DNA from 2 places in the Paracoccus mangrovi genome. Region 2 is predicted to be linked to the other one. Evidence: riboswitches for the same ligand, from Rfam matches in the RefSeq annotation. Region 2 holds a riboswitch; the other holds the start of a gene.

Region 1 (10,578 bases), 240 kb from region 2:
GCCGCGCCGACCCCTTGATGGGGTCAGCGCGGCGTCCCCCGGGATATTTGGGCATGAAAGATGTGGGAAGTTCGCCGCGCAGCCGCGCGCCAAGGGTGACATTGTCCGTCACGTCGAGCCATGGGATCAGCCCCGGATCCTGTGCCATCAGCGCGACAGGTTGGTGGCATTCGACCCGGCCTTGAAAGCGGGCGCCGGTTTCCAGCCCCGCGATCAGCCGCAGGATCGTCGATTTGCCGACGCCCGAGGGGCCAAGCAGGCAGGTCCAGCCCTCGCTGTCGAGCACCAGATCGACGGGGGCGAATAGCGGCTGGTCGCCAACCCAGGCGCGGCCGCTGAGGCTGGCGATGACGCTCATGCCCGGCCGAGGCCCCAGAAGCCGACCTCAAGCCGGGTGGCGGTGGCGAAGCGGTCGCCGAGCGTGGCCCAGCGGGGGCTGGATTGCGGGGCGTTGCCAAGCCGTTTGGCGATGGCGCGGTCCAGCAATTCGCCCGCCGAATGGCAGGCGGCCTGATATTCCGGGCCGGCATAGGTGTCGATCCAGTCGCGATAGGGGGTGTCGGGCGCCGCCTCGGCCGCCAGACGGCTGCCGATTTCGCCATAGCCCAGCACACAGGGCATCAGCGCCGCCAGCAGGTCGAGGAAATCACCCGAAAGCCCGGCATCCAGCACATAGCGGGTATAGGCGATATTGGTCAGCGCCTCGGGCGTCGCCAGCATCGCATTCGTGTCGATCCCGGCCGCCGCGCAGGTTTCGACATGCAGCGCCATTTCATGGTCGATGAGCGTATGCACCACCGCCGAACAGGCGCGCATTTCATCCAGATCGCCGGCCTTGACCACCGCCAGCGCCCAGGCGCGGGCGAAATGGATCAGGAACAGATAATCCTGAACCAGATAGTTCAGAAAGGCATCGCGGGGCAGGCTGCCATCGGCCATGCCCTGGACAAAGGGGTGGCGGGTATAGGCATCCCAATCGGGTGCCTGTGCCCGCCATTCGGTGAAGGTGCGGCCATAGCTCATGGTTGCGCGCCAAGGTCGATCGCGATGTCCGAGACCGGCCGGACCTTGTCGATCAGCCCGGCTTTGAGCAGGAATTCCTCGAACTTGGCATAGCGGCCCTGATCCAGCGCGGCGGGGCTTTGGGCAAAGCGGGGCAGTGTGTCTTTCCACGCCTGGCTGTTCAGTTCGTCCTGCAAATCGGGGGCGGTGGCGGAAAAGATCTGCCATGCCTCATCGGGGTGGTTGACCATGTATTGCGCGCCGCGTTCGACCGCATGCAGGAAGCGGCGGCTGCGCTCGGGGTCGAGATTGGCGGGATTGGCGACAAAGATCAGCTCGTCATAGGTCGGCACGCCCTGTTCCTCGACAAAGAAACAGCGACCTTCGGAGCCTTCGAGCCGCATCTGGGTCAGCTCGAAATTGCGATAGCCGCCGATGGTGGCGTCGACCTGGCCGGCGATCAGCGCGGGCGACAGCGACCAGTTCACATTGATCATCTCGACATCGTCAAGGCCCAGCCCGGCATCGGCCAGCATGGCGCCGACCAGTGCGGTTTCGACACCCGACACCGAATAGCCGATCTTTTTGCCCTTGAGATCGGCGATCTTCTGGATCGGGCCGTCGGCCTTGACCATCAGGCAGTTCAGGGGCGTCGCGATCAGCGTGCCGATGCGTTTCAGCGGCAGGCCCTCATGGACCTGAAGATGCAACTGCGGCTGATAGGTGATGGCGTAATCGGCCTTGCCTGCGGCGACCAGCTTGGGCGGATCGGCGGGGTCGGCGGGGGCGATCACCTCGACCTCAAGGCCTTCGTCGGTGAAAAAGCCCTTTTCCTGGGCGATGATGATGGGCGCATGATCGGGGTTCACGAACCAGTCGAGGATCAGCGAAACCTTGTCTTGTACCAGCGTAGGTTGGGCCAGCGCGGGCTGGGCCAGCAGGGCGAATGCCGCGGCCAGGGTAAAGCGGGTCATCAGTCGTCTCCTAGTGCCAAAAGGGTGATTTCGCCGTCCCAGCGGCGCGAAAGCCGGTCCGCCGCCCGCCACGCGCGCAGCCCCGACCGGCAGGTCAGCACCACCCGCTGACCGGGATCGGGCAACGGGCCGATATCGCCATAGCCGGGCATGCGCAGCGCGCCGGGCGTGGCCTTGCGCGGCGCCTCGTCCTTGGGGCGCAGGTCGATGACCATGTCGCGGGGGGTGATATCCTCGGGTGCGATGAAACGGGGGCCGGGGGTTTCGGGGGCGGTGTCAAAGCGGAACTGGGTAAAGCGGCCGCCATCAAAGCGGGTGAACTGACCCAGCGACGAGGGGCTGAGGCCCAGCACCACCGCCAGCGCCATCTGCGCCTGAAGACAGCCGAGCATGCCGACCACGGGGCCCAGCACGCCCGCCGTGGCGCAGGTCTGGCCGCCATCGGGCGCGTCGGGGAAAAGCGCCCGCAGGCTGGGCGCGCCGCCCCGATCCGGGTCGCCGCAGAACCCGCCGACATAGCCCCCCAGCCCCAGCGCCGAAGCCGAAATCAGCGGCGTTCGCGCCGTCAGGCAGGCGTCGGACAGGGTATAGCTGGCGGCGTAGCTATCGGCGCAATCCAGAACAAGATCGGCATTGTCGATCAGCGCCGGCGCATTGGCGGGCGTGAGCCGGTCCACCAGCGCCTCGATTTCGACCGCCGGGTTCAGCCGCGCCACGGCCATGGCGGCGGCGCGGACCTTGGGCATGCCCAGATCCTTCATGCGATAGATCGGCTGGCGGTGCAGGTTCGTTTCCTCGACCGTGTCGGGATCGATCAGGGTGATATGTCCGATCCCCGCGCCGGCCAGATATTGCAGCACCGGCACACCCAGCCCGCCGGCGCCAACGATCAGCACCCGCGCGGCGGCAATGCGGTCCTGACCCTCGGCGCCGAGTTCCGGCAGGACCATCTGGCGGATATAGCGGTTCATTGCGTGACCCGCAGCCATTCGCGGATGCGGCCTTCGGGGTCGGGGTTCAGCGTGATATCGGTCACCGCCGAGGCGATGTCGGCCCCCGCCGCGAATGCCTGCAAGGCGCGTTCCGGGGTCACGCCGCCGATGGCCACCAGGGGCGTCGTGCCGACCAGCTTGCGCCATTCGGTCACCCGCTCAAGCCCCTGCTGGTCCCATTTCATCTTTTTCAGGATCGTCGGCCAGACCGGCCCCAGCGCGATATAATCGGGCTTCAACGCCAGCGCCCGGTCCAGTTCGTCATGATCATGGGTCGAAACGCCAAGCCGCATCCCCGCACGGCGGATCGCGGCGACATCCGCGCGGTCCAGATCCTCTTGGCCCAGATGCACGAAATCACAGCCCAGATCGATGGCGGCGCGCCAGTGATCGTTGACGACCAGCGTCGCGCCATGTTCGCGGCATAATTCCTGGCACAGGGCCAGCTCACCCATCAACAGGGGCGGCGGCATGTCCTTGATGCGGACCTGAACCAGCCGCACCCCCAAAGGCAGCGCACGGCGCAGCCAGTCGGCGCTGTCAAAGATCGGGTAGAATCGGGGAAATGTCGTCATCAGAGCATCGCCATGCCAAAGATGGGGGTGGACGGCGCGGCCATGTCGCGCGCCTCGATCGCGCCGGCGCGATGGGCCAGCTGGCCGGCGCGAATGGCCTGTGCCATGGCATCGGCCATGGCGACCGGGTCGCCGGCCTTGGCCACGGCGGTGTTCAAAAGCACCGCGTCAAAGCCCAGCTCCATCGCCGCCGCCGCATGGCTGGGCAGGCCGATCCCGGCATCGACGACAAGCGTGACATCCGGGAAATGCGCCCGGACCGAACGCAGGCCATAGGGGTTGTTCAGCCCCCGGCCCGAGCCGATGGGCGCCCCCCATGGCATCAGCACCTGACAGCCCGCATCCAGCAAACGGCCACAGACCGACAGATCCTCGGTGCAATAGGGAAAGACCTGAAAGCCGTCATCGCTGAGGATCCGGGCCGCTTCGATCAGCGCCACCACGTCGGGGCAAAGCGTGTCGTCGTCACGGATGACCTCAAGCTTGATCCAGGGCGTGCCGAACAGCTCACGCGCCATCTGGGCCGTGGTCACCGCCTCGCGCACGGAATGACAACCGGCGGTGTTGGGCAGGATGCGCACCGACAGGCTGTTGATCAGGTTGAAGAAATCCTGACCCGCCCCGCCTTCGCGGCGCAGCGATACGGTGGCGATGCCCGCATCCGAGGCGCGGAACGCCTCGGCCATGATCGCGGGTGAGGGGTATTGCGCCGTGCCCAGCATCAGCGGGCTTTCGACATGGGTTCCGTAAAAGACCGGCATCTCAACCCCCCTGCATGGGCGCCACGACCTCAAGCGCGTCGCCATCCTTTAGCGTGGTGGCGGCGCGTGTGGCGGCGGGCAGGAAATTGCCGTTCAGCGCGGTGGCGACCTTGGCCGTGCCCAGCCCGATCTCGCTCAGGACGTCCTGCACGCTGGGGCCGGTCAGCTCGCGCGCCGCGCCGTTAAGGGTGATCTTCATCCATGAACTCCGGTTTCTGGCCCGTTTGCAGATAGTCGGCGGTCATCCGGGCCACGGCGGGGGCCAGAAGATAGCCGTGGCGGTAAAGACCGTTGGCGTAAAGCGTGTTCCCGCGCCGGCGCAGGCGTGGCAGATTGTCGGGAAAAGCCGGCCGCGCGTCGGATCCAAGTTCCAGAATCTCGGCCTCGGCAAAGCCGGGATGCAGGGCATAGGCGGCGTTCAGCATTTCGACGGCGGAACGCACGGTGACCCGGTACTTGCCCCCGGTTTCCAACATCGTGGCCCCGATCATGTAGATACCCTCACCACGAGGCACAATATATAGCGGTATCCGCGGATGCAGCATCCGCACGGTGCGGGTCAGGTTCACCTCGGGACAGCGCAGGACCAGCATTTCGCCGCGCACGCCGCGCAGATCCTTCAGCTCGTCGCGGGCGCCATAGCCGCGCGCGTCGATGGTCAGGCCGGTGGGCGTGCCCTCGGGTTCGATGACGATGTCCTGTTCGGCCAGCCGGTCGCGCAGCGTCTGCAACGCCGCGCGCGGGTTCAGATGCGCCTCGGTCTCAAAGAACAGCCCGCGCGGAAAGCGGCCCTGCAATTCGGGTTCGAGCGCGGCGATTTCGTCGCCGTCAAGGCTGCGATGGGTCTGGGTCATGCGGGCAAAGCGGTCCAGATCGGCGCGGTCGCGCGCCGGCGCCAGCACCAGCGTGCCGCGACGCGTGACCTCGGCGCCGTTTCCCTGCCACCAGTCGGCGGCGTCCTGACCCAGACGCAGGACGACGGGTTCGGCGCTTTCCGCCTCGCACCAAGGGGCCAGCATCCCGCCGGCCCGCCAGCTACAGGCATGGGCGCCGGGCTTGCCGGCCGGGTCGATGATGCGTGGCCGGAACCCGCGCGCCACCAGTTCGGTCGCAATGCTCAGGCCCATGACGCCTGCACCAAGGATAGTTGCTTGGGTCATTTCTGCCCCCATATTTTGTGGAAATGATGGACCGGCCCATGGCCCAGCCCGACCGACAGGTCATCTGCGGCGGCAATCGCCCCTTGCAGCCAGTCATGGGCGCGTGTCGTGGCCTGCGCCACGGTCAGGCCGGCGGCCAGCCCCGCCGCGATGGCCGATGACAGCGAACAGCCGGTGCCATGGGTGTTGCGGGTGTGCTGGCGCCGCGCGCTCAGCGTCAGGCGCTCTGGCCCGACCAGATGATCGGTGCAGACCGAATCCGCACCATGGCCGTCCTTCATCAGAACGTAATCCGGGCCAAGCGCGCACAGATCCAGCCCCTGCCGGATCATGTCGCCGGGTTCGGCAGGCGCGCGGTTCAAAAGCCGCGCCGCCTCGGGCAGGTTGGGCGTGAGGACGGTGGCCAGCGGCAGCAATTCGTCGCGCAGCGCGGCGACCGCGCCGTCATCAAGCAGCGCGTCGCCCGACTTGGCCACCATCACCGGATCCAGCACCACCGGGATCGGATTGGCCGAAAGCGCCGCCCGCAGCCGCTCGGCCACGGTTGTGATCACATCCGCGCCGCCGACCATCCCGATCTTGATCGCGCGCACGTCCAGATCGCCGAGAACCGCGTCGATCTGGGCCGCGACCATGGCCGGGCTGACCATTTCCACCGCCGCGACCGTGCGGGTGTTCTGGGCGGTGATTGCTGTGATCACAGAGGCGCCATAGACCCCCAGCGCGGAAAATGTCTTGAGATCGGCCTGAATGCCGGCCCCGCCGCCGCTGTCCGAGCCGGCGATGGTCAGGGCGATGGGATGGGACATGGCCGGCCTTTCACGTCGGACGGGCCAGCGGCATCGGGTGGGGGTGAGGGGTTGCGATCCGGTCGGACGGTCGCGACACTCTACCCTTCCCTACGCCGGTATGACCCGGATCAGGTTCGATGGGTCGGTGCCTGGCACCTCTCAGCCCCGTACGAGGCCCCCCAAGTGTATGAGTTCGTGGCGACAAGATTAGGCCGGTCGCCCCCGGCTTTCAAGAGCTAGAGATAATAGCTGCGGAACCAGTCCACATATTCGGCCACGCCCTTTTGCACCGGGGTCTGCGGGGCATAGCCGGTCAGGCGGCTGAGCAGTGCGGTATCGGCCCAGGTGGCGGGTACGTCGCCGGGCTGCATCGGCAGCATCTGTTTGATTGCGGGCTTGCCGGTCGCGGCCTCGATGGCGGCGATGAAATCCAACAGCTCGACCGGCGCGCCATTGCCGATATTGACCACCCGAAACGGTGCGACGGGGGACAGGCTGTCCTTGGGGCCCACGGGCGTATCGCCGGGTGCGGCATCCATCAACAGCCGGATCGCGCGCACGAGGTCGGTCACATAGGTGAAATCGCGGCGCATGTCGCCGTGGTTGAACACCTTGATCGGCTGGCCGGCCATGATCGCGCTGGTGAACAGCCACGGCGCCATGTCGGGCCGCCCCCATGGGCCATAGACGGTAAAGAACCGAAACATCGTCACCGGCAGGTGGAACAGATGCGCATAGCTATGCGCCATCGCCTCGGTCGATTTCTTGGTCGCGGCGTAAAAGGACATCTGGGCATCGGCCTTGTCCGTTTCGCGATAGGGCATTTCGGTGTTCGCGCCATAGGCCGAGCTGGTCGAGGCCAGAAGCAGATGCCGGGGCGGATGGGCGCGCGCGGCCTCAAGCAATTCGAAGGTGCCGATCAGGTTCGATTCCAGATAGGCGCGCGGATTTTCGATCGAATAGCGCACGCCCGCCTGCGCGGCCAGATGCACCACGATGTCGGGTTTGTGGCTGGCGAAAAGCCCGGCCAGAACGCCCGCATCCTCGACCCGCGCACGGATGGGGGTAAAGCCTGGATGGGCGCGCAGCCGCGCCTCGCGCGCCTCTTTCAGCGCCGGATCGTAATAGGCGTCATGGGCATCAAGGCCGATCACCTCGGCGCCTTCGGCCAGCAGAAGTTCGCACAGATGATAGCCGATGAACCCGGCCGAGCCGGTGACCAGAACGCGCATCAGTCGACTCCGAACAGGTCGCGGGTAAAGACCTTGTCGGCCACATCCGCCAGCTCGGCCGTCTGGCGGTTGGTGATGATCAGATCGGCCTGTGCCTTGAAATCGGCAAGGTCGCGGACGACCGGGCTGTGAAAGAAATGATCCTCGGTCAGGACGGGTTCATAGACGATGCAGGGGATGCCCTTGGCCTTGATCCGTTTCATGATGCCCTGAATCGAGCTGTCGCGGAAATTGTCGGATCCGGCCTTCATCACCAGCCGATAGACGCCGACCAGCTTTGGCCGGCGGGCGATGATCTGATCGGCGATGAAATCCTTGCGGGTGCGGTTCGATTCCACCACCGCCGCGATCAGCTGCTGGGGCACCTGATCGTAATTCGCCAGCAATTGCTTGGTGTCCTTGGGCAGGCAATAGCCGCCATAGCCAAAGCTCGGGTTGTTGTAATGTTCGCCGATCCGGGGGTCGAGGCCGACACCGTCGATGATCTCGCGCGTGTTCAGCCCGCGCGCCACCGAATAGCTGTCGAGTTCGTTGAAATAGGCCACGCGCATGGCAAGATAAGTGTTGGAAAACAGCTTGATCGCCTCGGCCTCGACGGGGCCGGTGAACAGGATCGGCATATCCTTGCGGATCGCGCCCTCGGCCAACAGATCGGCCAGACGTTTCGCCGCCGGGCTGTGATCGCCGACCACGATGCGCGAGGGGTGAAGGTTGTCGTAAAGCGCGCGCCCCTCGCGCAGGAATTCCGGGGAAAACAGGATGCCGTCATAGCCGGTTTCGGCCCGCATCTGGGTGGTAAAGCCGACCGGGACGGTGGATTTCACCACGATGGTGGCCTCGGGCGCGTATTGGCGGGCCTGGTGGATGACGGCTTCGACGCTGGATGTGTCGAAATGATTGCTTCGCGCGTCGTAATTCGTGGGCGTCGCGATGATGACGAATTCGGCCCCGGTCAGCGCCTCGGCCGCGTCGGTGGTGGCCTTCAGGTCCAGCGGCTTTTCGGCCAGCCAGCGGGTGATTTCGGCATCCTCGATGGGCGAGCGGCGGTCATTGACCTGCGCGACGCGCTGGGCGCTGATGTCGAGGGCGCGGACCTGATTGTGCTGGGCCAGCAGAACGGCGATGGACATGCCGACATAGCCCAGGCCTGCAACTGCGATTGTCATGTGACACCTGCCGGTTCTTTACGGTTGCGCCCGGCTTAGCACGGCTTGCGCGGCGGCAGAAGAACCGAGCCGCGTTATTTCCAGCCGCTGGCCGCCTGCGGGATGGCCGCGTCCCGCACCTGTCGCAACAGGGCGATCATGCCCGCGACCTGATGCGCGGCGGTGGCGCGGCCCTTGTCGGCGGTGGCCAGATGCGCCTCGCCGGCCACGCCCGCAGGGTTCAGGTCCGCGGAAATCCAGCCATAGCTGAGCGGCCCGACGGGCGGGATCGCCGCATCCTCGGCCGAGGAACGGAAATCGCGCGCGGCCGCCATGTCCACGCAGTCGGGATGAAATTCCAGCATCAGCGAGGTTTCGACATCGCCGCCATGAATGCCAAAGCTGCGTTCCTGTGCGGAATACATGCCCACGGGCAGGCCAAAGCCCATCCATTGGCATTTCACGGCCAGCATTCCCGCCTGTACCCGCAATTCGCGCGACAGGATCGAAACAAGGTCCAGATTGCCGCCATGGCTGTTGACGATGACGATTTTCCGCACGCCCGCGCGCGCCACCGACAGCCCGATCTGGGTCCATGCCGCCAGCGCCGTGGGCGCGTCCAGCGTCAGCGTGCCGGCGGCCCAAAGATGTTCGGTCGACTTGCCGACCGCCTGCACCGGCAGGATGCGGATATCCAGATCGTCGGGACAGTTCCGGCGCAGCGTGGCAAGCATCCCCTCGGCGATCATGGTGTCGGTGCCGACGGGCAGATGCGGCCCGTGCTGTTCCACCGCCGCCGTGGGCAGGATGGCGATGGTGCGCGCGGGGTCGATCGCGGCATATTCCGGGGCGCGATATTCGGCCCAGTCCAGTCGGCGGGTCATGGCACATCCTTTCGCGGGACCGGTTTCCGCGCAAAGCCCGTCACAGCGGCGCCAGAAGCTTGTCCATCTTGCGCTCGACATGATCCAGATGCCGGTCGCGGGTTTCAGGGGTCGAGCTGTCCATCAGGTAATGCGCGGCGAATACGCTGCGCCGGTTCGGGGCGCAGAGATAGCCCACCCCGCGCAGCAGCGTGCGCTTGCCCGGCGCCCCGATCAGCGAGGTCAGCCAATAGCTGGCGCCGCAGGTCGTGAACACGCCCAGACGGGTGATCTGTTGCAGGGCGGGGCGGATGGTGACGTTGTCGGGATCGGGCATCAGAAAGGCGACATCGGGCAACATGACCCTGTCAAGCCACCCTTTCAGCATCGCCGGCGGCCCGTACCACCATGTCGGATAGACAAAGATCAGCGTGTCGCACCAGCGCAGCGCCTCGGCATCCCATGCCACCGGCTTGGCGTTGTGTTCGGGGTCGAGATAGTTTTCCAGCTCTTGCTGGGTCAGGATCGGCTGAAACCCTTCGGCATAAAGATCGCGCAGCCGCACCTCGGACCCGGCCTCGCGCAGCTTGGCGCAAACCACGTCGCGGACCGCCGAATTGAAGCTGCCCGGCGAAGGATGACAATAAATGACCAGCGCACGCATCAGCGGCGCATCCCGGCATAGTCATAGGCGCGGCTGTAATCCCAGTCCGGCCTGTCCCATGCGATCATCTTTCCGGGGTTCAGCAAGCCCTTGGGATCGGCCTGGCGTTTGAATTCCAACTGTCTGTCGTCCACCGTCTGACGCCCCCCTTCTTCCAAAGTATAGCGATGCGGGTTGAAGACCATGCAGCCCATATCCTCGTGAATGCGGATGATTTCGTCCAGTCGCGCCTCGGTCGTGTAATGCACCAGCGTCAGGCCGGCGGCGGTCATTACGCCATTTTCGCGCAAAAATTCAAGATGTTGTATCAATTCGTCGCCAAAACGGGCGCGGATCGCCGCCACCTTGTCCAGAAGATCGGGCCCGGCATAGCGCACTTGCAGATAGGTGATCGCGGGATCCACCTTGATCGCGCGCAG
Region 2 (10,578 bases):
GAAGAGGACGTGCTGCGCATCCGCCGCAGCATCGGCCGGTGCAGCCGGATCATCGATATCCTGTTGGATTTCGCGCGGCAGGGGGCGCATGAAACCGTGCCGGTCGATCTGCGCGCATGGCTGGCGGCGCTCATCGCGGAACATCCCTCGGGCGGGCTGGTCCGTTTGCAGGTGCCGTCGGGGATGCGGCTGCGCTGCGATCCCTCGCGGCTGCAATTCGCGATCCGCAACCTGATCGAGAACGCGGCCCATGCCGCCGAGGCCGCGCCCGGCCGCCGCCCCGATGTCGAGCTGCGCGCCTTTCACGATGCCGGCTTCACCATCATCGAGGTCGCCGATAACGGCACCGGCCTGCCGCCTGAGATGCGCGCCCGCGTCTTTGACCCGCTGGTCACGACCAAGGCCTCGGGGGTGGGGCTGGGTCTGACGCTGGTGCGGCGGGTGGCGCAGATGCATGGCGGCGATGCCTGGGTCGCGCGCACCGGCCCCCTGGGCACCGCCATGCGGCTGAGCATCGCGCAAACGCCATGATGGATGTGCCGAACCTTTCTGCCGCGCCCGATTCCACGGTGCGGCGGCTGTTGATCGTCGATGACGATGTGGATTTCGCGGTCTCGACCTCGCGGGCGCTGGGGCTTGCGGGGGTGGATTGCACGCTGGTCCATAGCGGGGCCGGGGCCTTGGATCAGCTGGCGCGCGACCCGGTCGAGGTGGTGCTTCTCGACATCCGTCTTGGGGGTGAGGACGGGACCGATCTTGCGGCCCGGCTGCGGGCGCGGCACCCGGATCTGATCGTGATCATCATGACCGCCTATGCCTCGGTCGACAGCGCGGTCGCGGCGCTCAAGGCCGGGGCCTATGATTATCTGCGCAAGCCGTTCTTTCTGGACGAGCTGGTGCAGGCGCTGGACCGTTGTTTCCAACTGGCTCAGCTGCGCCGCGACAAGGCCCGCGCCGAGCGCCAGCTTGCGCTTTTGCACCAGATCGAGGCGGCATCACAGCTTGCGGCGGGATTGTCGCATGATTTCAAGAATATGCTGGCGGTGATCGGGGCCAATCTGATGGTGATCGATGACGGGTTGCATGCGCACGACGTGCTCAAGCCCTATGCGACGGATGCGCGCGAGGCGGCGCTGACCGCCGCGGATCTGGTGGCGCGGCTGATGGGGTTCGCGCGCGGCGAAGGGCCGCCCGGCGCGGTGATCGACCTTGGCGCGGTGGTGGGCAATGTGGCGGCGATGCTGACGCGGACGCTGTGCCAGGGCATGGCGCTGGATCTGGACCTGCCGGCCGCGCCCTTGCTGGTGCCCGCCGATCCGCGTCAGGTGGAAACCGCGTTGCTGAACCTGTTGATCAATGCCCGCGATGCGACCGGCGGGCGGGGCCGGGTCGCGATCCGGCTTTCGCGGGTCTGGCGCGGTGGTCCCTATGCCCGGCTTGAGGTCGTGGATGACGGTCCCGGCCTGACCCCCGAGGGGCTGGAACGCGCGCTTGAGCCGCTATTCACCACCAAGCCCGAGGGCACCGGGCTGGGCCTGCCGATGATCCAGCAGATGGCCCTGCGCCATGGTGGCCGGTTCCGTATCGGCAATGCCGGTGGCGGTGACGCGATGGGTGGCGATGGCGCGCGCGGCGCGCGGGCGGTGCTGGATCTGCCTTGTCTGGGGGGCGATGAGGCCCCCGATCCGGGACTTGATCAGGGGTCGGGCGAAAACATGTAGCCGATGCCCCGGATGGTGCGGATGCGGTGATATTCGGGGCCCATGTCGCCGATCTTGCGGCGGATCTTGCCGATCATCACATCGACCGAACGGTCATAGGGCGACCATGTCCGGTTGACCGTCAGATCCATCAGCTGATCGCGGCTGAGGATGCGTCCCGGCCGTTGTGCCAGCACGCTGAGCAGGTTGAATTCCTGTGTCGTCAGGCTGCGGATGCGGTTCTGGGCGTCGTGCAATTGCCGCGTCGCCAGATCCAGCTGCCATTCGCCAAAACGCAGCCGCCCGGCACGCGGCGGGGTCGGCCCTGTGGCGTCGGCGCCGGGGTCGGCGGGCCTTGTGCCGGCGGGTGCCGGGATGCGGCGCAGGATGGCGCGGATGCGGGCCAGCAATTCGCGCGGTTCAAAGGGTTTGACCATGAAATCATCCGCTCCGATTTCCAGCCCGACAATGCGGTCCAGCGCCTCTTGCCGGGCGGACAGGAACAGGATGCCCATGCCGTCATCCCCCCGCAATTCGCGGGCCAGCGCATAGCCATCCTCGCGCCCGGGCAGGTTGACGTCCAGAACCACCATGTCAAAGCGCCTCCCCGCCAGCGCGGCGCGCATTTCGGCACCGTCATGGGCGGTCTGAACCGTGTAACCCTGTTCGGTGAAATAGCGGCTGAGAAAGCTGCTGAGCTTGCGGTCATCCTCGACGAACAGAAGGCGCGGCGACATGGCCGCGTGGCTGGCATCCTGTGGCTGCGGGGCCCGCTGGGCCGTCATGGCGAATGTCCCGATCAAGATATGGCCGGCTCTGCCCGGCTTTCGGGCGCGATCCGCCACCACGATAGCGGCGGCGCCCCCGTCCGCATAGTCCCGCGCGCCGGGATTTCACCAAGCGTTGATTCGGGACTTTGATCCCGGTCGGGCATTGCACAGCGGGCGTCACCGGGATAATAGAAATGTAATAACATAACATATACCGAGGACCCCATGCCCGACGCCAGTCCCCCCGCGCAGGACAAGCGCCTTCCCGTCACCGTGCTTTCCGGCTTTCTTGGCGCCGGCAAGACCACGCTTCTGAACCATGTGCTGAACAATCGCGAAGGGCGCCGTGTCGCGGTCATCGTCAATGACATGTCAGAGGTGAATATCGACGCCGATCTGGTCCGCGACGGGGCCGAGCTGAACCGGGCCGAGGAAAAGCTGGTCGAAATGAGCAATGGCTGCATCTGCTGCACGTTGCGCGACGACCTGTTGCAAGGGGTGCGCAAGCTGGCCGAAGAGGGGCGCTTTGACTATCTGCTGATCGAGGGGACCGGCATTGCCGAGCCGATGCCCGTTGCCGCGACCTTTGAATTCCGCGACGAGAATGGCGACAGCCTGGCCGATATCGCCCGGCTCGACACCATGGTGACGGTGGTCGATGCGGTGAACCTGACCCGCGACTTTTCCAGCCATGATTTCATCGCCGACCGTGGCGAAAGCATGGGCGAGGGGGACGACCGCACGCTGGTCAACCTGTTGACCGATCAGATCGAATTTGCCGATGTCGTGGTCTTGAACAAGATCACCGAGGCCGGCCCCGAACGGCTGGATCAGGCGCGCAAGATCGTGCGCGCGCTCAACCCCGAGGCCCGGCTGATCGAGACCGACTTTTCGCGCGTGCCAGCCAATGAGATATTCGACACCGGGCTGTTCGATTTCGACCGCGCGCATCTGAACCCGATGTGGGCCAAAGAGCTTTACGGTTTCGCCGACCACATCCCCGAGACCGAGGAATATGGCATCACCTCATTCGTCTATCGCGCGCGGCGGCCGTTTCATCCGCAACGCATCCATGCGGTGCTGAACGGCGATCTGCCGGGCGTGATCCGGGCCAAGGGGCATTTCTGGATCGCCAGCCGCCCCAACTGGGCGGCCGAGTTCAGCCTTGCGGGCGCGATCTCGACGGTGGTGCCGCTGGGCGGTTGGTGGGCGTCGGTGCCCCGCGAACGCTGGCCCGAGCATCCCGACGCGCTTGCGGAAATGAAACGCAACTGGTCCGAGCCCTGGGGCGACCGGCGTCAGGAGCTGGTCTTTATCGGCAGCGGCATGGATTGGGCCGCCATCACCGAACGGCTGGACGCGGCGCTGGTCGACACGCAGGATTTCCGTCCCTCGGACTGGAAAGCGCTGCCCGATCCGTTCCCGCAATGGGGCCAGCGCCGCACGGCCTGATCCCTGCCGATGTCGGGCAATCTGGCAAGCACGCTGGCGCGGCGCGGCAGGGGCCGGCCGATGGATCGCTATGACCGGCTGCCGGCGGAACTGCGCCGCTGGCTGGCCGGGGCGGCCCTGCCCTGGAGTGCGGGTTCCGCGCTGCGGCTGTGGCGGCGGCTGGACCGCGAAACCGGCGGCGATGTGGCGCGGATGCTGCGCCGGCTGGAACTGGCGGAACGCCGGATGCTGGCGCGCGACTGCCCGCGCATCTGGGGGGCGGCCTATCCGCTGGATGCGCCACCCCGCCGCGACAGGGGCGATTGACAGCCGGGGCGCGGCTTTGCATTCTGGCATTTCACCAGGGGTGTCCCGACAAGGGGCTGAGATTCTGCTGGGCCGTCAGGCAGCGCAGGGGACCCGATGAACCTGATCCAGTTCATACTGGCGTAGGGACGGTGCGGATGCCCATGCGGCGGGCCGGTTGCGGCCATGCCTTCGGGGTATTCTCCTTTCCCGTCAGTGCTGGGTCTCCAACGCTTGCAAAGCCAGGAGCCTGACATGACATCCGATCCGACGACGACGATCCCCGCCCCGACCAATCCGACACCCCCGGCCCAGCCGGTTCTGACCGTGACCACCGGCGCGCTGCCGGCCTCGGCCAAGGTGCATGTTGCGGGGGTGATCCATCCCGATATCCGCGTGCCGATGCGCGAAATCGCCCTGCATCCCAGCGCGGGCGAGCCGCCCCTGCGGGTCTATGACGCCTCGGGGCCCTATACCGATCCGGGGGCGGCGATTGCCATCGAACGCGGCCTGCCGCGCCTGCGCGAAAGCTGGGTCGCGGCGCGCGGCGATACCGAAAGCTATGCCGGGCGCGAGGTCCGCCCCGAGGATAACGGCTTTGCCGCCGACGACCGGCTGACCCCGGAATTCACCACCTGCCACCGGCCGCGGCGCGCCCGGGACGGCCGCGCGGTGACCCAGCTGGCCTATGCCCGCGCCGGCATCGTCACCCCGGAAATGGAATTCATCGCCATCCGTGAAAATCTGGCCCGCCAACAGGCCGCCGAGACCGCGCCACGCCGGGACGGCGACAGTTTCGGCGCCGCGATCCCGGCCCATGTCACCCCCGAATTCGTCCGCGACGAGGTGGCGCGCGGCCGCGCCATCATCCCCGCCAACATCAACCACCCCGAGGCCGAGCCGATGATCATCGGCCGCAATTTTCTGGTCAAGATCAACGCCAATATCGGCAATTCCGCCGTCACCTCGTCCATGGCCGAAGAAGTGGAAAAGATGGTCTGGGCGATCCGCTGGGGCGCCGACACGGTGATGGACCTGTCCACCGGGCGCAATATCCACAATATCCGCGAATGGATCATCCGCAATTCGCCGGTCCCCATCGGCACCGTGCCGCTGTATCAGGCGCTGGAAAAGGTCGGCGGCATCGCCGAGGACCTGTCCTGGCAGGTGTTTCGCGACACGCTGATCGAACAGGCCGAACAGGGCGTCGATTATTTCACCATCCATGCCGGGCTGCGGTTGCACCACATCCCGCTGACCGTGGACCGGGTGACGGGGATCGTGTCGCGCGGCGGCTCGATCATGGCGAAATGGTGCCTGCACCATCACCGCGAAAGCTTTCTTTACGAACATTTCCCCGAGATCTGCGAAATCATGCGCGCCTATGACGTGTCCTTCAGCCTGGGCGACGGGCTGCGCCCCGGCTCGATCGCCGATGCCAATGACGCGGCGCAATTCGCCGAGCTGGAAACCCTGGGCGAACTGACCCGGATCGCATGGGATCACGATTGCCAGGTGATGATCGAGGGACCGGGTCATGTGCCCATGCACAAGATCCGCGAAAACATGGACAAGCAGCTGGAAATCTGCGCCGAGGCGCCCTTTTATACGCTGGGGCCGCTGACCACCGATATCGCGCCGGGCTATGACCACATCACCAGCGGCATCGGCGCGGCGATGATCGGTTGGTTCGGGACAGCGATGCTGTGCTATGTCACGCCCAAGGAGCATCTGGGCCTGCCCGACCGCGACGATGTGAAAACCGGGGTCATCACCTACAAGATCGCCGCCCATGCCGCCGATCTGGCCAAGGGGCACCCGGCCGCGCAGCTGCGCGACGATGCGCTGTCGCGCGCGCGGTTCGAATTCCGCTGGGAGGATCAGTTCAACCTGTCGCTGGACCCCGACACGGCGCGGGCCTTTCACGATCAGACCCTGCCGAAAGAGGCGCATAAGCTGGCGCATTTCTGTTCGATGTGCGGGCCGAAATTCTGTTCGATGCGGATATCGCACGAGATCCGCGCCGATGCCCGCCAACAGGGCATGGCCGATATGGCCCGCAAATATCGCGAGGGCGGCGATCTTTACATGCCCGCCCTACAGGACGGCTGATCGGGGCCGGTTGGGGCGGGCGGTGCATTGCGCCGCCCGCCTGCGCGGGCCGCCTATCCGAACAGATGCAGGATCAGCGGCGCGATGATCGCGGTCAGCACCGCGTTCAGCCCCATGCCGATGCCGGCAAAGGCGCCGGCGGTTTCATTGACCTGAAATGCGCGGGCGGTGCCGATCCCATGCGCGGCCACGCCCAGCGAAAACCCCCGCGCCCGCCAGTCCCGGATGCCAAGCGCGTTCAGCAAGGGCGTCGCGATGATGGCGCCGAACACCCCCGTCAACAGCACCAGAACGGCGGCGATGGTCGGCTCGCCCCCCAGCCGTTCGGCGATGCCGATCGCGACCGGCGCCGTGGTCGATTTCGGCGCCATGCTTGCCATCATCACCTGCGGCAGGCCGAATGCCCGCGCGATCAGCAGGACCGACACCACCGCCGTCACCGACCCCGCCAGCAATGCGGCGATCAGCGGCAGCGCCGCCTGTCGCACCCGGCGCAGATTGTCATAAAGCGGCATCCCCAGCGCGACGGTCGCCGGTCCAAGCATGAAATGGACGAATTTCGCGCCCTCGAAATAGGTCTGATAGCTGGTGCCGGTGATCCACAGCAGCACGGCCAGAATGATCACCGCAACCAGCACCGGATTGGCCCAGCTTTGCCGGCCCATGCGCTGGAAAAAGCTGGCGCCCAGCCAATAGGCGATCAGCGTCGCGGTCAGCCACAAAAGCGGCTCGCGGGTCAGATAGCTCCAGATCAGGGCGGGATCGGTCATTCGCCGGGCTCGCTGTTCTGACCGGTCCAGCGCGCCACGATCTTGAAGACCAGCGCCCCCGCCGCGATGGCCAGCGCGGTCGACACGGTCAGCGCGACGGCAATGGCCAGCCCCTCTTGCCGGAACTGTTGCAGATGCGCGACCACGCCGACCCCCGCAGGCACGAAAAACAGCGACAGATTGCCCAGAATGGTCGATGTGACCGGCCGCAGCATCTGGGCCAGCGACGGCCGCAGCGCGCAGCCCGCGACCAGCAAGAGCAGCCCCAGCACCGGCCCGGGCAGCGGCAGGCCAAGGCCGCGGGTCACGACCTCACCGATCAGTTGCAGCGACAAAAGGACACAAAGCGCAGGAATCATGCCGGTCAGGTTATCACCGCGATGTTCTTGTGTTGATCCCCTAAAACTTGTGGATAACCGCGTCATCCCGCCAATATCTTGTGGTTTCGGTTGACTCATCGGCGGCCAGCCGCGAAAATCACCGGCATTTACGGCATAGGATGGACCCCCCTTGCGCTTTGACCGGCTGCGACTGAATGGCTTCAAAAGCTTTGTGGACCCGACCGATCTGGTCATCCATGAGGGGCTGACGGGCGTGGTCGGGCCGAATGGTTGCGGCAAGTCGAACCTGCTTGAGGCGCTGCGCTGGGTCATGGGGGAAAACCGTCCCACCGCCATGCGCGGCGAGGGGATGGAGGACGTGATCTTTGCCGGCACCTCGCGCCGCTCGGCCCGCGCCCATGCCGAGGTCACGCTGAGCATCGACAATTCCCAGCGTCTGGCCCCCGAGGCGGTGAACACCAGCGACAGCCTGGACATCACCCGCCGCATCACCCGCGACGCCGGCAGTGCCTATCGCATCAACGGCAAAGAGGTGCGCGCGCGCGACGTGCAGATGCTTTTCGCAGATGCCTCGACCGGGGCGCATTCGCCGGCGCTGGTGCGGCAGGGACAGATTTCGGAACTGATCAACGCAAAGCCCAAGGCGCGCCGCCGCATTCTGGAAGAGGCGGCGGGCATTTCGGGCCTGTATCAGCGCCGCCACGAGGCAGAGCTGAAGCTGAACGGGGCCGAGGCGAACCTGACCCGCGTCGATGACACGCTGGATCAGCTGTCGGCACAGGCCGCCAGTCTGGGCCGACAGGCCCGCGCCGCCGCCCGCTATCGCGAAATCGGGGCCGCCCTGCGTCTGGCCGAGGGGCAGTTGCTGTATCGCCGCTGGGCCGAGGCGGACCGGGCGCGCGATCTGGCCGTGCAGGCGCTGCGCGAGGCCATTGCCGCCGCCGCCGAGGCCGAGGCCGCCGCCCGTCGCGCCATCGCCGCGCGCGAGGCCGCCGACAGCGAACTGCCGCCCCTGCGCGAAGAGGAACAGATCGCTGCCGCCATCCTGTCGCGCGCCACCGTCGAGCGCGAGGCCTTGGACGAGGCCGAGGCCCGCGCCGCGCAGGCGATCCAGACCCTGTTGGCGCGCATCGCCCAACTGGACCGCGACATCGAACGCGAATCGGCGCTGAACCATGACGCGGGCGAGGTGATCGCCCGGCTGGATTGGGAAAAGCGCGAATTGGACAAGGCCGGTCAGGGCCATGACGCGCGGCTGGAAACCGCCAGCGCCAGCGCCGATGAGGCCGCCGAGGCTCTGCGCGAGGTCGAGGCCAAGCTGGCCGAGTTGACCGACGAATCCGCCCGTCTGGCCGCGCGGCACCAATCCGCCGAGCGGCTGGCCCATGACCTGCGCCAGATGCTGGACCGTGCCAGCCGCGCTGCCGCCGAGGCCGAGGCCGCCGCCGCCCGCGCCACCGAAACCGGGCATGAGGCCGAGGCCGCCCGCGCCGCCGCCGACGCAGCCCAGGACGAGGCCCGCGAGCGCGTCGAGGCCGCCGAAGAGGCCCTTGCCAGCGCCGAGGATTCGCGCGGCGCGCTTGAGGCCGAGGAATCCGCCGCCCGCGCCGCCCGCGCCGAGGCCGAGGGCGAGGTTTCCGCCCTGAACGCCGAAATGGCGGCGTTGCGGCGGCTGGTCGAGCGCGGCGACAGCGGCGGCAAGTCGATCCTTGATCTGGTGCGCGTGGCGCGCGGCTATGAGACGGCCTTTGGCGCGGCGCTGGGGGACGATCTGTCGGCGGGGCTGGCCAGCGATGGCTCGGGCTGGCACGCGCTGCCGGGCTATGACCGGGTCCAGCCATTGCCCGCCGGCGCCGAGCCGCTGGCCCCGCATGTCGAGGGGCCGGGGGCGCTGTCGCGGCGCATGTCGCAGGTTGGGCTGGTTGCGGATGCGCAGGCGGGTTCGGCGATGCAGGCGGCGCTGGCCCCGGGGCAGCGGCTGGTGACCCGCGCCGGCGATCTGTTCCGTTGGGACGGGATGCGGGTGATGGCGGGCGAGGCCGCGTCATCCGCCGCGCTGCATCTGCAAAAGGTGAACCAGCTGGCCGAAATGACCGGTCAGGCCGAGGCCGCACAGGCCCGGGCCGAGGATGCCGCAGCCGCCCATCAGGGCCTGCGCGACCGGCTTTCCGCCGCCAGCGAGGCCGAAAAGCGTGCCCGCGATGCCCGGCGCGAGGCGGAGCGCGGCCTGTCCGATGCCGCCCGTGCCGTGACGCGGGCAGAATCCGACCTGTCCATGGCGCAAAGCCGCGCCGAATCCGCCCGCGCTGAACTGGCCCGCCATCAGGCCGATGCCGGCGACGCCCGTGCCCGCCTGTCCGAGGCTGAACGGATGCTGGCCGATCTGCCCGATCGCGCTGCTGCTGCGGATGCCGTCGAACATGCCCGTACCGGGGTCGAGGCGGCGCGCATCGCCACCATGACCCGGCGCGGCGCGCTGGACGAATTGCGGCGCGAGGCGAATGCCCGGCTGCGGCGTTCGCAGGAAATCGCCAAAGAGGAATCCGGTTGGCGGCTGCGTCTGGATCAGGCCGGCACCCGGGCCGCCGAGCTTTCCGCCCGCCGCGAACAGGCCGCCCTCGATCTGGAAGAGGCCGAGGCCCAGCCCGAGATTTTGGCCGAACGCCGCGAGGTTCTGACCGAGGCCGAGGCCCGTGCCGGCGACCGGCTGGATCAGGCCCGTGCCGCGCTGTCGGTCGCCGATCAGGCGTTGCGCGCCGTCTCGGACGCCGAACGCGAGGCCGAGCGTGCCGCATCCGAGGCGCGCGAGCTGCGCGCCGCGCGCGAGGCCCGCACCGACGCCGCCACCGAGGCCGAAGCTGCGGCCCGCGCCCGCATCCTTGAGGAAACCGAAACGACGCCGCAGGCGCTGTTGGAATCCCTGGGCGAGGTTGAGGATGCGGCCCCCGCCGAGCTTGAGGATCGCGTCGCCCGCCTGCGCCAAAGCCGCGATGCGCTTGGCGCCGTCAACCTGCGCGCCGAGGAAGACAAGCGCGAGCTGGACGCGGAACGCGACCGTCTGGGCGGCGAGAAAGAGGACCTGACCGAGGCGATCCGCAAGCTGCGCCAGGGCATCGGCAGTCTGAACCGCGAGGGGCGCGAGCGTCTG

The links. Region 2 has a riboswitch for thiamine pyrophosphate ahead of thiC (phosphomethylpyrimidine synthase ThiC). Riboswitches for the same ligand answer to the same signal wherever they lie in the genome.
Region 1: it holds a riboswitch for thiamine pyrophosphate, as region 2 does, so the genes downstream of both, thiD (bifunctional hydroxymethylpyrimidine kinase/phosphomethylpyrimidine kinase) here and thiC (phosphomethylpyrimidine synthase ThiC) in region 2, are expected to answer to the same signal.

What each region holds. Positions count from the first base shown of each region.
Region 1 covers NZ_JBHRXJ010000003.1:31,927-42,504, reverse strand. Annotated here, with positions in the region: gene ACFOMH_RS04830 (ABC transporter ATP-binding protein) at 1-358, opposite strand, end outside; gene tenA (thiaminase II) at 355-1,023, opposite strand; gene ACFOMH_RS04820 (ABC transporter substrate-binding protein) at 1,020-1,976, opposite strand; gene ACFOMH_RS04815 (ThiF family adenylyltransferase) at 1,976-2,947, opposite strand; gene ACFOMH_RS04810 (thiamine phosphate synthase) at 2,944-3,543, opposite strand; gene ACFOMH_RS04805 (thiazole synthase) at 3,543-4,304, opposite strand; gene thiS (sulfur carrier protein ThiS) at 4,306-4,503, opposite strand; gene ACFOMH_RS04795 (FAD-dependent oxidoreductase) at 4,487-5,464, opposite strand; gene thiD (bifunctional hydroxymethylpyrimidine kinase/phosphomethylpyrimidine kinase) at 5,461-6,273, opposite strand; TPP riboswitch at 6,344-6,447, opposite strand; gene ACFOMH_RS04785 (NAD-dependent epimerase/dehydratase family protein) at 6,492-7,490, opposite strand; gene ACFOMH_RS04780 (nucleotide sugar dehydrogenase) at 7,487-8,653, opposite strand; gene ACFOMH_RS04775 (creatininase family protein) at 8,728-9,516, opposite strand; gene ACFOMH_RS04770 (NAD(P)H-dependent oxidoreductase) at 9,557-10,159, opposite strand; gene ACFOMH_RS04765 (FAD-binding oxidoreductase) at 10,159-10,578, opposite strand, start outside.
Region 2 covers NZ_JBHRXJ010000003.1:270,391-280,968, forward strand. Annotated here, with positions in the region: gene ACFOMH_RS05955 (ATP-binding protein) at 1-531, shown strand, start outside; gene ACFOMH_RS05960 (sensor histidine kinase) at 537-1,721, shown strand; gene ACFOMH_RS05965 (response regulator) at 1,697-2,485, opposite strand; gene ACFOMH_RS05970 (GTP-binding protein) at 2,696-3,922, shown strand; gene ACFOMH_RS05975 (DUF6525 family protein) at 3,932-4,228, shown strand; TPP riboswitch at 4,255-4,375, shown strand; gene thiC (phosphomethylpyrimidine synthase ThiC) at 4,463-6,319, shown strand; gene ACFOMH_RS05985 (LrgB family protein) at 6,373-7,089, opposite strand; gene ACFOMH_RS05990 (CidA/LrgA family protein) at 7,086-7,448, opposite strand; gene ACFOMH_RS05995 (chromosome segregation SMC family protein) at 7,600-10,578, shown strand, end outside.